Regions from separate parts of the Exiguobacterium sp. MH3 genome, predicted to be linked through region 2. Evidence: riboswitches for the same ligand, from Rfam matches in the RefSeq annotation. Region 2 holds a riboswitch; the other holds the start of a gene.
The links. Region 2 has a riboswitch for S-adenosylmethionine ahead of metK (methionine adenosyltransferase). Riboswitches for the same ligand answer to the same signal wherever they lie in the genome.

Region 1: it holds a riboswitch for S-adenosylmethionine, as region 2 does, so the genes downstream of both, msrA (peptide-methionine (S)-S-oxide reductase MsrA) here and metK (methionine adenosyltransferase) in region 2, are expected to answer to the same signal.

What each region holds. Positions count from the first base shown of each region.
Region 1 is NC_022794.1:393,334-399,693, forward strand. Features, by position in the region: gene U719_RS02030 (DMT family transporter) at 1-191, shown strand, start outside; gene U719_RS02035 (Crp/Fnr family transcriptional regulator) at 207-875, shown strand; gene U719_RS02040 (DMT family transporter) at 888-1,370, shown strand; gene U719_RS02045 (MFS transporter) at 1,424-2,644, opposite strand; gene U719_RS02050 (winged helix-turn-helix domain-containing protein) at 2,659-3,258, opposite strand; gene msrA (peptide-methionine (S)-S-oxide reductase MsrA) at 3,490-4,020, opposite strand; SAM riboswitch class I at 4,116-4,219, opposite strand; gene U719_RS02060 (M20 family metallopeptidase) at 4,282-5,460, opposite strand; gene U719_RS02065 (putative quinol monooxygenase) at 5,538-5,831, shown strand; gene U719_RS02070 (SH3 domain-containing C40 family peptidase) at 5,887-6,360, opposite strand, start outside.
Region 2 is NC_022794.1:2,343,273-2,349,632, forward strand. Features, by position in the region: gene U719_RS12340 (serine aminopeptidase domain-containing protein) at 1-480, opposite strand, end outside; gene U719_RS12345 (GNAT family N-acetyltransferase) at 559-1,047, opposite strand; gene metK (methionine adenosyltransferase) at 1,185-2,393, opposite strand; SAM riboswitch class I at 2,522-2,648, opposite strand; gene pckA (phosphoenolpyruvate carboxykinase (ATP)) at 2,883-4,451, shown strand; gene U719_RS12360 (EAL and HDOD domain-containing protein) at 4,682-5,935, opposite strand; gene U719_RS12365 (S9 family peptidase) at 6,103-6,360, opposite strand, start outside.

The DNA.
Region 1 (6,360 bases), 1.2 Mb from region 2:
CGGAACTGACAGCAATCCAAAAACTCGGGATGACATGGGCGATGTGTTTATTACTCGTCGCACAGATTTTATGTGCGTTTGTGATTGATTTAAAGGGATGGTTCGGTGTCTTAAAAAAACAAGGAAATCGTGGTCAATGGGTTGGTGTGGGTCTCATGCTTGCAGGAGTTGCGATTTTCTCACTTGCCTAAAGGGGGGAAATGAACATGGAAACCGTCATTCAACAGTATGGACTGGATACGATTTTGACGGAAGAGACGCGCGCTTGGTTGCGTCAAGAAACCTTCCAAAAAGGGGAACTCCTCTGTACGACAGGGGCAGCGATCGACCGGATGTACTTCATCGTCGCAGGCAAAGTTAAGATATCTGCTGCCTCGTCAGAAGGGAAACAACGGATTCTACGATTCAAGACACCACTGACGGTGATCGGTGACGCTGAGTTCATCAATGAACGGGAAGTGCTGAATACGGTCGAAGCAGTGACCGATGTCGAGGTGTTGAGCGTACCGTATGCGATTTTACGCGAGCACAATACAACGAACGTCTTTCTGCAATTCTTATTACGCACGATCACAGCGAAGTGGTATGCCGACTCGAAATCAGCGTCGCACCATGTGTTGTATACAGTTGAAGAGCGATTTGCAGGGTATTTGTTATCGATCGCTTCTGAAGCCAGTGACAGTTTATTTTATCAGGAGATGCGGACGTCGAACTTACATGACGTCGCCGACTGGCTTGGAACGAGTTATCGCCATCTCAATCGGATCATCACGAAATTGTGTGAAGAGGAGATTCTCGTTCGACGACGCGGGAAAATCATCATCGTTGATCTGGAGAGGATTCGCGAGAAGGCGAACGGCAATAGCTATGAGTAAGGAGGAACGAACATGGTAATAGGCATCGTGTGTGCCGTATTGGCAGGGATGTTGATCAGTTTACAGACGGTATTGAATGCTAGGATGAGTGACGCGTTTGGCGCTTGGGCGACGACGACGCTAGTCTTCTTCGTCGGTTTCGTCGGAGCAAGTGTCACGTATGTTCTGTTTCGTGGTGGAACAATCGGACAGATTCAAAACGTATCGCCACTCTATTGGTTTGGTGGACTTGTCGGTGTTGGCGTCGTTTTTTGTGTCATGCGTGGAATTCAATTGCTTGGTCCGTCCGTCGCGATCTCTGTCGTTCTGATTTCGCAGTTAAGCTTTGCTCTCGCTGTCGATACGTTCGGTTGGTTCGGTTTGCCGCAAATCGACTTATCATTCGGTCAGCTCGTCGGTCTCGCTGTCATGGTATGTGGGATCTTCGTTTTGAAGCGGTATCAAGTCGTGGCGCCGGAACAACAGGCAAAGGATCAGATAGAACGTGTTTCGTAATAACCGAATACAGAACGAGGACGGTGGTATTCCAATCCACTGTCTTTTTTTGACTAGTTTTTGACCTGGATCATGCGTTTTCTAAAGTAAAGCGAGAGAACAATAATGAGAAGACCACAGTACAACATGATTGTCGTGATCGAAACGTGAAACGACAGTAGAAACGAAAGGAGCGCGTAAGATAATGGAACGAGACCATTTGACGCGGCATTCACGACACTCATGACACGTCCCATCGTCTGTTCCGCACACTGAGACTGGATGAACGTAATGAAGCGAATATTGATGATGGAAGAAAGGACACCAAGTGATAACAGGACGATCAAGTACAACGAAATCTGTTGGACTTGACTAAGCAGGAAGAGAAGCAGACCTAATGCGCCAATCAATCGGACTGATGAAGTAAGCCCGTTTTCTTTCTTCTGCGTAAAACCACTCCAGAGCGCCCCTCCGAGCATTCCCATTTGATAAGCCCCTTGCATATAACTTAAATCCATCGCATCTCCTTGAAGCACATCATGGACGAGTAAGGGAATTCCGAGTAAGAGTGGTCCAAAGAAAAAGAAATTGACACAGATGACGAGAAAAAGTGTCTGCTTGAGTTGCTGAAAGTGAAAGACGTAATGTAGCCCTTCTTTTAGTTCAAAGAGAGCTGAATGCTGACGTGCTCGCTTGATCTTAGATTCACGAATACCATACGTGAAGAGAAGCGTCAGACAGAGTGTTCCGAAAATCACGAGAAAGACGTACGAGTAAGAAGAATGGCTGAGGATGACTCCACCAAGAATCGGACCTGAAAAGAGAGCGATTTGATTAGATGTCTGAATCAATGAATTGGCTTTAGTGAGCTGTTCTTTCGGAACGAGTGTAGGCAGTAAGGAAGCATTCGCCGGCGAAAAGAATGCATCCACACTACCGAATAGCAAGGCGAATCCTAAAATCGTCAGCAATGTAAGCTGATCGGTATGAAGTAATGCGAGAAGACAGAGAATGAAACTGATCCGTAAAGCGCTCGAGATGCGCATGATCGTCGAACGTTTATAGCGATCGGATAGGACGCCACCGAATAACATGAGAAAAATACGGGGTAACAAGGTGGCCATGAGGATGAATCCGAGATATGACGCCTGGTTTAGCGTATGGATGACATACCATTGTTCAACAAATAAATAGGTTGATAGGGAGAGGGCAGAGCACATACTGGACCCCCATAAAAATAAAAAAGATCGATTTTTAAACAGCGATTGTTGCGTATCCATTTCAACAAGCAGCATATGGCACCTCCGGTTTAGACGTCGTCATTCTCAAATAGTGGTTCATCAATTGCAAAGGCAGTCGTCATGATATAGAAGTGTTTTTTATCTTCTTCGTCTAGTGAAGGGGACCGTGTGAACTCGTCCAATAGAGCACGATATTTGGTAGAAAATTGCCGAAAATTGGCTTCAGACATCGTCAGTTCCTTTTGAAGCGATAAGCTCATCCAGTCTTCAACGTTTGAAGACACAGGAGAAAAAGCAGTAGTTGGAGCGGTGAGGACGCGTGTCTTTGCTCGGTCCAATACCTCAAGATACGACTGCCGGGTCGCTTCATTCGTCTCGACGAAGTTCAGTAGATGATCGGCAGGAATGTAGCCTCGAGCAATCGCTTGATAGTATTTCAATAGATTGCCGCCCTGTTCTTCCGTCCGGACGAGGCGAATCAAGTCATGCTTTTCAAGTTCTCGTACATGATAGAGGATCTTTGCGCGGGATAACGTCAGCAAGTGGGCTAACTGATGTACCGTATGTGGTTTTTCGACGAGAAACATGAGGATTTTTGTTCGTAACGGATCACTGATCACTTTTAACTGTTCATAGCTCTCTAATATGTGAATCGCTTTTTGTTCCATGCAATAATCTCCTTTTTAACCGGTTAATTTTTATTAACCGTAAAACAAAAGACTTCATTTGTAAACGATTACAAATTTATGTGAGGGTGTTGGTAAAGAAGACACCATTTGTTTACATACAAAAAAACTGACTCCAGTGACATCTCGATCATCCTCCACTTTCTACTGGAAAGTAGGGGAAGAACGAGATGTTTGAAATCAGTCTCAGCTACTGTATGTGGTTCGAGGTGATTAGACCGTCGTCGTATCTTTCCATTCCTGCTCGATGAAAGCATCGCGACCAGAAGCAGCACGATCTTTTTTATAGTGTTCTGGATTTTTCTTATGGAAGTCTTGATGGTACTCTTCCGCCGGATAAAATTCAGAAGCGGCATCGATCCGCGTTACGATGGGTTGTTTGAAACGATTGCTTGCAGCAAGGGCGTCACGGGAAGCGATCGCTGCTTCATGCTGTGCATCCGTATGGTAGAAGATCGCTGGTGCGTACTGCGTGCCACGATCTTGGAATTGACCTTCTGCATCCGTTGGATCCGTTTGCGGCCAGTAGAGTTCGAGCAGACGCTCGTACGGGAACAGGCTCGGATCAAACGTGATTTGGACGACTTCGAGATGTCCCGTCGTTCCTGTTTTGACTTGTTCATACGTCGGGTTATCGACGTGTCCGCCCATGTAACCTGATACGATTCCCTCGATTCCTGGTAATTCTTCAAATGGTGTCACCATGCACCAAAAACATCCACCTGCAAATGTTGCTTTTTCCATCCGTCTCTTCCTCTCCGTGGGAAATTCCCATTGTATGTCTGACAGCGAGAAAAACGAAAACGACTCCTTCGCTTGGTTGCAAAAGGAGTCGCCGCTTTTTATCAACCAAAGCTTTCGCTTTGCTGGTCGTAGCACCTTGCTATGCGCAGGTTGCTGGGACGTCATCGATCCAGATCTCTCGGTCCACTCTTGATAAGGGTATATGAAGTTGATGTCATTCGTTATCATTGCTGTGATGATACCATTCACAAAGAAATAAAGTCAATCCTTAGGTTTTAAGGCACGTAAAACGGTCGCTCCGAGTGTCTTCGCACCAACCAACAACGCTTGTTCGTTGATCTCGTACTGCGGATGATGTTGTGGATGATTGACGCGACCGTCCGTATATCCGGAGCCGGTAAAGAAGTAACTTCCCGGGACGTGTGTTAGATAATGTGCGAAGTCGTCCGCCGCCATCATCGGTGTGAGTGCCCGAACGGATGCTTCCGGTAAGAAAGAAGCGGCTTCCTGAACGAGTTTTGTCTCGTCCGGATGATTCCAGAGTGCCGGGTAACCCGTCGTGAAGTCGATCGAATAGGTGGCACCAATGCCGGCACACGTCGTTTTGGCGACAAGATCGACTTCTTGCCGGAGCTGATGCCGCAATGTCTCATTGAACGTCCGAATTTCACCGACGATGCGTGCTTCACCCGTGACGATGTTCGGCGCCGTTCCTGCATGGAAGGATCCGATTGCGAGAACTGCTGGCTCAAATGGGTCGACCCGTCGACTGACGAGATGCTGTAAGTTACAGACGAGCTGCGCTCCAGCGACGAGCGCATCTTTTGTTTTGTGCGGTGCTTGCGCATGTCCACCTTGACCATGAACGATGATTTCGAATTCGTCGATCGCACATAATGTATGTCCTTCCCGAAACCCAATCGTACCAACCGGTAAATCATTTTCGAGATGTGTCGCAAAAATCGCATCGACGCCTTCGAGGACGCCGGCTTCGATCATTTGGATGGCTCCGCCAGGAAAGACCTCTTCTCCATGCTGATGAATGATTCGAATCGTTCCTTGCAATTGATCACGTAGCGGATAGAGCGTAGCAGCAAGGGCCATCACCATCGCCGTATGTCCATCGTGTCCACAGGCATGCATGACACCGGGATGGATCGACCGGAAGGAAAGCGTCGTCTCTTCTTGAAGTGGTAAAGCATCAAAATCTGCACGGACCGCAATCGTCGAACCAGGTTGTTTGCCTTCGATCGTTGCGACGACACCACGACCTCCGACGGCTGTTTGATAAGGAATGCCCTGTTTCGCGTAAAAGGTAGCAATTCGTTCTGGTGTGCGGACTTCCTGGAAAGAGAGTTCCGGATGTCGATGAAAATCACGACGTAACGCGATCATCGTCGGTTCGAATTGTTCAAGTGCTTCAAAAAGTTGAGTTTGCATCTTCAAGCTCCTTTGACGTGTGTCTTTTCGTGAAAAGGGGTACAGATACAGGTAATCACGAAAGGGGATAATGAAACATGGGAGAAATCGTTGTCAACGCTGTACTTACAATCAAAGCAGGACTTGCGGATCAAGTCTTCCCGATTCTACAAACGGTCTATCATGCCGCACAAAAAGAAGAAGGATGCTTACGTTATTCCTTGCACCAATCGATTGAGGATGAGCATCAATTCATGCTGTATGAAGTGTATCGGGACGAAGAGGCACTTGAAGCGCATATCGCATCCGATCACTATAAAGCCTACCGTGAACAGATTGAGTTGTACTTGATGGATCGACAAGTGACGAAATACGTCGAGATGACATTCTGACGTGTTGCGATAAGAAGAGACGAATCCGTCGATTTCGACGGATTCGTCTTTTTTATTACATCGATTTGAAGCCGAGGAAATGCTCTTGCCAACGCGGTTCATAAATCGAATTAATTTGAAGCTGTGAACCACCCGCATGGATGAAGTGTTCGCTATCGAGCATGATTCCGATATGCGATGGACCATCCGTATAAGTGTTCTGGAAGAAGACGATATCTGAGCGCTTACCGCTTGAGATACTCGTCCGACGATTCGTGAAGAAAGCACCGTACCAGTAGCCGCGAACGTTCGTCCGACCACCGTATTTTCCAGCCTTATTTGTCGCGTAGTGAATCAAACCGGAACAATCGAAGCCACCATTCACGGCATTTTGCGATCCCCATGTGTAAGGTGTACCGATATGTTGGACGGCTGCTTGAATCAGCTTTTCACCGCGCGTGTTATTCTTTTTAATGACCCGTTTATCGGACGTAATCGTCACAGCTGAGACCGGAAGATAGACGGGTGTCCAGCCTGACTGGATGACATA
Region 2 (6,360 bases):
TACGACGATCTCTTCTTCGATTTCCCGGTACTGTGCATAGGTCAGTTCACCGATGCGAACGGTATCTTCCGTACTTTGACCAAACGGCAACGTACCGAGTGGCGCATCGGGCCGGAAACGATCGAACGCACTTGCGAAGACTTGTTTGACGCCTCCGAGTTGTTTCGAAGGGTGCCAATCAAACAACGGTGAAATGAATGCAAGGCTTGCTACCGGTAATTCATATTCTTGCAACAGACGATTGACGACGAGTGCGCCCATGCTACAGGCGACGATATGAATCGGTAGCTTGCGTTTCCCGGCTTCACGTAATGCTTCTTTTAACAGTTGACCATGTTCTTCAAACGAGATACGACGTGGGGCGTCGACGAGCAATACTTCATACTCTCGTTCGAGTACCCGAATCAAAGCTTCACTCGGACGGGCACGCAGTTGTAACGGATAGACTAATACGATGATTCCTGTTGGTTGTTCAACCACAAACTCACCTCTTCACTTCATACTTCCTATTTACGATACCTTATTTCAAACGCACACAAAACCGTCCCAAGACGGATTTCACGAGGCGACATGGCGAAGGCGAATGACAGATTCTACTTGCCCAAAGACTTCTTCCGTCATCTCACTGAGTTCTTCAAAACCGAATGAGGTCAAGAACTGACGCGCTTTATAGTTACGTGCCTCCACATATACTTCGAGTGGGACGGCTCCTTGTCGTTCGAGTTCACGGATCAATCGTCGTCCGATTCCGTTTTGCTGATATTTCGGTAAGACGTACAGACGAATGATTTCCCACGTTCCCTCAACATCAACAGCATGAATGAAACCGACGATTTCCTCATCGATGATTCCGACATAAAAATACTCTCCCCGTGCTTCTTCTGCCGTCCGAATCGCACGAACAACCTCCTCTTGCGGATACGCTTCCTGCACGAAATGCGCTTTCGAGCGCTCGGAATAGATTTCTGCGTACGTATCCAACCAGGATGTGACGGCAATGTCATGAATACGTCCTGCATCGGCTGGAATAGCTTCGCGTATTTCCATAATCGGAACCCCCCTTTGTATTCATACGAATCGACTCATGTACTTTTACCCTCTTCTAGAAAAAACATTCGTTTCCTGCAAAGTTCCACGTAAACAAAAAAGTCCGAAAACCCGCGTAGGGTTCTCGGACTTTTTGATTATGCGAAACGTTTTGCCTGTTCTTCAAGAACTGCTGCTTTATCTGTTTGCTCCCATGGAAGCTCAACATCTGTACGACCGAAGTGACCGTATGCAGCTGTTTGACGATAGATCGGACGACGGAGATCAAGCATGTTGATGATTCCAGCCGGACGAAGATCGAAGTTTTCAGCAACCAATTCGACGAGTTGTGCTTCAGGAAGTTTTCCTGTACCGAATGTATCAACCGCGATTGATACCGGGTGCGCGACACCGATTGCGTACGCGAGTTGAACTTCTGCTTTGTCTGCAAGACCTGCAGCAACGAGGTTCTTCGCGACGTAACGTGCTGCGTATGCAGCTGAACGGTCGACTTTTGTTGGATCTTTACCAGAAAATGCTCCACCGCCGTGGCGTGCGTATCCACCATACGTATCAACGATGATCTTACGACCCGTCAATCCAGCATCTCCTTGTGGTCCGCCGATGACGAAACGACCAGTTGGATTGATGAAGAATTTCGTTGCTGCGTCGATGTATTCAGCCGGGATGACCGGTGTGATGACGTGTTCTTTCAAGTCAGCTTGAATTTGCTCAAGCGTAACTTCTTCCGCGTGTTGTGTCGAGATGACGATCGTATCGACACGAACCGGCTCGTTGTTCTCGTTGTATTCGACCGTGACTTGTGTTTTTCCGTCCGGACGAAGGTAGTCGAGTTGACCGTTTTTACGCACTTCTGCCAAACGGCGTGCGAGACGGTGTGAAAGCGAGATTGGAAGTGGCATGAGTTCTGGTGTTTCTTTCGTTGCGTAACCGAACATGAGACCTTGGTCTCCTGCACCGATTGCATCGATTTCTGCATCAGACATGCTACCTTCACGTGCTTCAAGCGCTTGGTCTACACCAAGAGCGATGTCTGCTGATTGCTCATCGATTGATGTCAATACAGCACATGTGTCCGCGTCGAAACCGTATTTCGCGCGTGTATAACCGATCTCACGAATCGTTTCACGAACGACTTTTGGAATGTCGACGTAAGTGGATGTCGTGATCTCACCTGCAACGAGAACGAGACCCGTTGTAACAGAAGTTTCTGCCGCAACACGCGCGTTTGGATCCGCTGCGAGGATTGCATCAAGAATTGAATCCGAAATTTGGTCACAGATTTTATCTGGATGACCTTCAGTGACTGACTCCGACGTGAATAGTCGGCGATTAAGGTTTGTCATGTATGACCCTCCCAAAAAAGAATTTGACGGTGTACTCATTTCCCCTAGTTGAGTGGGACGGTAAAATGAAAAAAACCTTTCCAAGTCCAAAAAATGGTCAGGGAAAGGTTGTGCGTTCTTCCTTTACCCTCTTATCGTTCGAAGTGTTTACTTCGCTTCAGGAGAGCACCTTTTCCCTCATTAATATGTGAATTAATGTAGGACGGTTGCCGGGTTTCTTCGGGCCTTGTTCCCTCCACCTGCTCAGAATAAGAGTATCCGTTACGAATTACATGATATAAAGTTGTAACTACTCTGTCAAGCAAGGTTTCAAATTCTAGTCGAAACTTTTTGAAAGAGATGTTAAACTGTTAATGCTGAAAGCGTTTCCAGATAAATAGAAATCAGCACTAGAAAATGATTGCTCTCTCTTTAGTATGCCATATATAATAAATGTGTCATACTAAATACAGTGAGCCAAAACCAACGTAGGGGAAAGGTGGGGTCAGGATGCCGATGACGGTCCTGAATATCGAAGAACTACTCAAGAAAGAGCATGTGTTCAAACAACTATCTGTTGCTGAACTTGTCGAACATGCGATTCGAAACGAAGAAGGTGTCCTTGCTGAGAACGGCGCATTATCTGTAGAAACGGGGAAATTTACAGGTCGTTCACCAAAAGATAAGTTCATCGTCCGTGATTCTTCCTGCGAGTCTCACATTGATTGGGGTCATGTCAACCAACCAATGGATGGAGACAAATTTGAACAATTGTTGCAAAAGGTTCTTCGTTACATGAACGAAGCTGATCATCTCTACTATACAGAAGCTGCTGCTGGAGCAGATACGCACTTCACCCTTCCGGTCCGTGTGCTCACACAATATGCTTGGCATAACCTGTTTGCCAAACAACTCTTTTTACGCGAGTATCCTGAAGTGGCTGCCTTCGAACCGTTCACGGTTGTCTACGCGCCACATTTCAAAGCAGATCCTGCCGTTGACGGAACGAACTCCGAGACGTTCATCGCGATGTCGTTCGAACACCGAATCGTCTTGATCGGTGGAACGGAATACGCTGGAGAAATCAAAAAGTCGATCTTTTCCGTCATGAACTACCTCTTACCACAAGAAAACGTCCTTTCGATGCACTGCTCGGCAAACGTCGGACACGAAGGCGACGTCGCCTTGTTCTTCGGTCTATCTGGTACTGGTAAGACCACCCTTTCAGCCGATGATAGCCGTCAATTGATCGGTGACGATGAGCATGGTTGGTCGCACGATGGTGTCTTCAACATCGAAGGCGGATGTTACGCGAAGACGGTCAATCTATCGCGTGAAAAAGAACCGCAAATCTTTGACGCGATCCGTTTCGGAACCGTCCTTGAGAACGTCGTACTCGACGAAGCCCGTCATCCTGATTACGATGATACATCGTTGACGGAAAATACGCGTGCTGCTTATCCGATTACGGCAATCGATAACATCGCTGTTCCGTCACGCGCTGGTCATCCGAAGACGATTGTCTTCTTGACAGCTGATGCGTACGGCGTCTTGCCTCCGATCAGCAAATTGACGAAAGAACAAGCGATGTATCACTTCCTATCAGGATATACATCAAAACTCGCTGGAACAGAACGTGGGGTCACGGAACCAGAAGCGACCTTCTCGACGTGCTTCGGTTCACCATTCCTTCCACTGATGCCTGAAAAGTATGCGACGATGCTCGGCGAATTGATTGATCGTCATGGTGTTACCGTTTATCTCGTCAACACGGGCTGGACAGGCGGTGCTTACGGAACAGGTAGCCGCATGAAGCTATCTTATACACGGACGATGGTCAACGCTGCCGTTAACGGCACACTTGCAACGATTCCAACAGAAGAACACCCGATCTTTGGACTTCATATGCCGCTCGAAGTTCCTGGTGTTCCAAGTGAGTTACTCAACCCGGTACGCGTCTGGTCGAATCCGGACGAATACGACACACAAGCGCGTTCGCTTGCTGAGAAATTCCAGAACAATTTCCTTCGTTTCGAGAGTGCGACGGATGCGATCAAGTCAGCTGGTCCGCGCCTATAAAGTAGAGTTTTCTGACTTGCATCAAAAAGATAGACACCGAATTTACATCAAGTAACTAAAAAATCTGAGTCCGGTCTTCACGGACTCAGATTTTTTAGTTACTCCTTAATCCTTAGAAATTCTTCCTATTAGGCGATTCGAGACGAATAAAAACGTGTAATCCTACTCAGTTAAGAGAATGATTACACGTCGTCTTATGTCTAGAAAAAAGTCTTCAAACTCTTTTTTAGTTATATGATCGAGTCTGACTCTTCTTGAATATGTTTTTCTCGCTGCATGAGCCACTCTTGACTTTCCGTCAGTAATGCATAGGCTCGCGGAAGTGATACATTTAAACGCTGACTCAGCAGTTCAAACTGATCAAAATCACCTCGATCTGCACTAATCGCAAGCACTAAACAATCCCGAAACGGATGATCCTTTCCTTGTAGAACAATCTTCAGAGAATCTTCGAGTGGCAATTGATCGATGATATCGTCAATATCAACAGATAATAACGCATCGATGTGCGATAACAAGCCAATCATGTAAGCACTCTCCGGTTGTAGTGTTCGGGTTTCGGTAGCAAAGAGTTCACAGAGCTTCGCACAGTGTAAAGAGGACCGTAATAACTCATTTGACCACTCATAAGGACTAGCAAGCTTCATCTCACGTAAAACAATCAACGAAATCCAACTTTTGAGTTGCGAAAAGCCAAGCAGTGAAATCGCTTGACGAACGGAACTGACAGTATTGCGTAAACCCATTCCTGGAGAATTGATCAGCTGTAACACTTGAATACTAATATAGGGATTCGCTTCAATCTCATCAATGACCTCATCGTACTTTTCATCCGTATCGAGCCATTTCAACATTTTTAACAAAACCGGTAGTTGCGGTGGGACCGCCTTTCCTTTCATCAACATCGGTTTAGCATAAAAATATCCCTGAAACCAGTCATATCCCATGTCAAGACACCGTGTATGATCTTCGTGCGTTTCGACACGCTCAGCCAACATTCGGATATGAGGATAATTGCGACGGACAATATGGAGGATAGCACTTTGCTCGCGAGGGGAAATCGTCTCGATGTCGATTTTAATTAAATCGATCAACTCAAACAATTCCGCTCCATGCTGTCGGAGTAAATCCGTCACAAAATCATCGAGTGCTAACGTAAAGCCCGCGTCTTTCCAACTATGTAGAACAGACAGCATCTCTGTATCGATCTCAACTGTTTCTAGAATTTCAATGACGAATTGGCTTGGATCCAAATAATGAATCAAGTCACTTTTCAACAGCTCTGCCGTGAAATTAACAAATAGCTTCTTGCCTTCTGCTACATGATCTACTCCCATATGAACAAGTGTATTCGTCAAAACATCCATCGTCGCTAAATCACCATCAAACACACTGATTTGTTCAATCGAACGATACAATAGTTCAAATGCATCAATCGAACCTACTCGATTAACGATGGGTTGACGTGCTAATAAGATATCCATCGTTCTCATGCCCCCTCTATTCTTCTCAGATGTCATCTATTATATCAAAGTTTACTTTTTAGGAGATTATTGTTTTTTACAACATATCAATGTTCTTATTTTTTAATTCTATGCCATTTTCCGTAACACAAAAAAACAGCACGACATTGGTCGTACTGCTTGAACTATCACCTTTCATCCGGATTCCATATACCAGTCTCAAACCAATTCAACACATTCCGCGTCACACGCAACTTGTCATGAATCGGAAATTGATGGGCATAGGCATAAGTCTGAAGCATCGTTTTTTCGGAATAACGTGCGGCATAAGCCGTCGCGTGGCGTAAACGAACGTTCTCATCATACGCACCGTGAATCAATAACACTTCACCTTGAGGTTCGACATGGAGCGGCGAGCGAACCGCGTATTCATCAGGAACCGTATC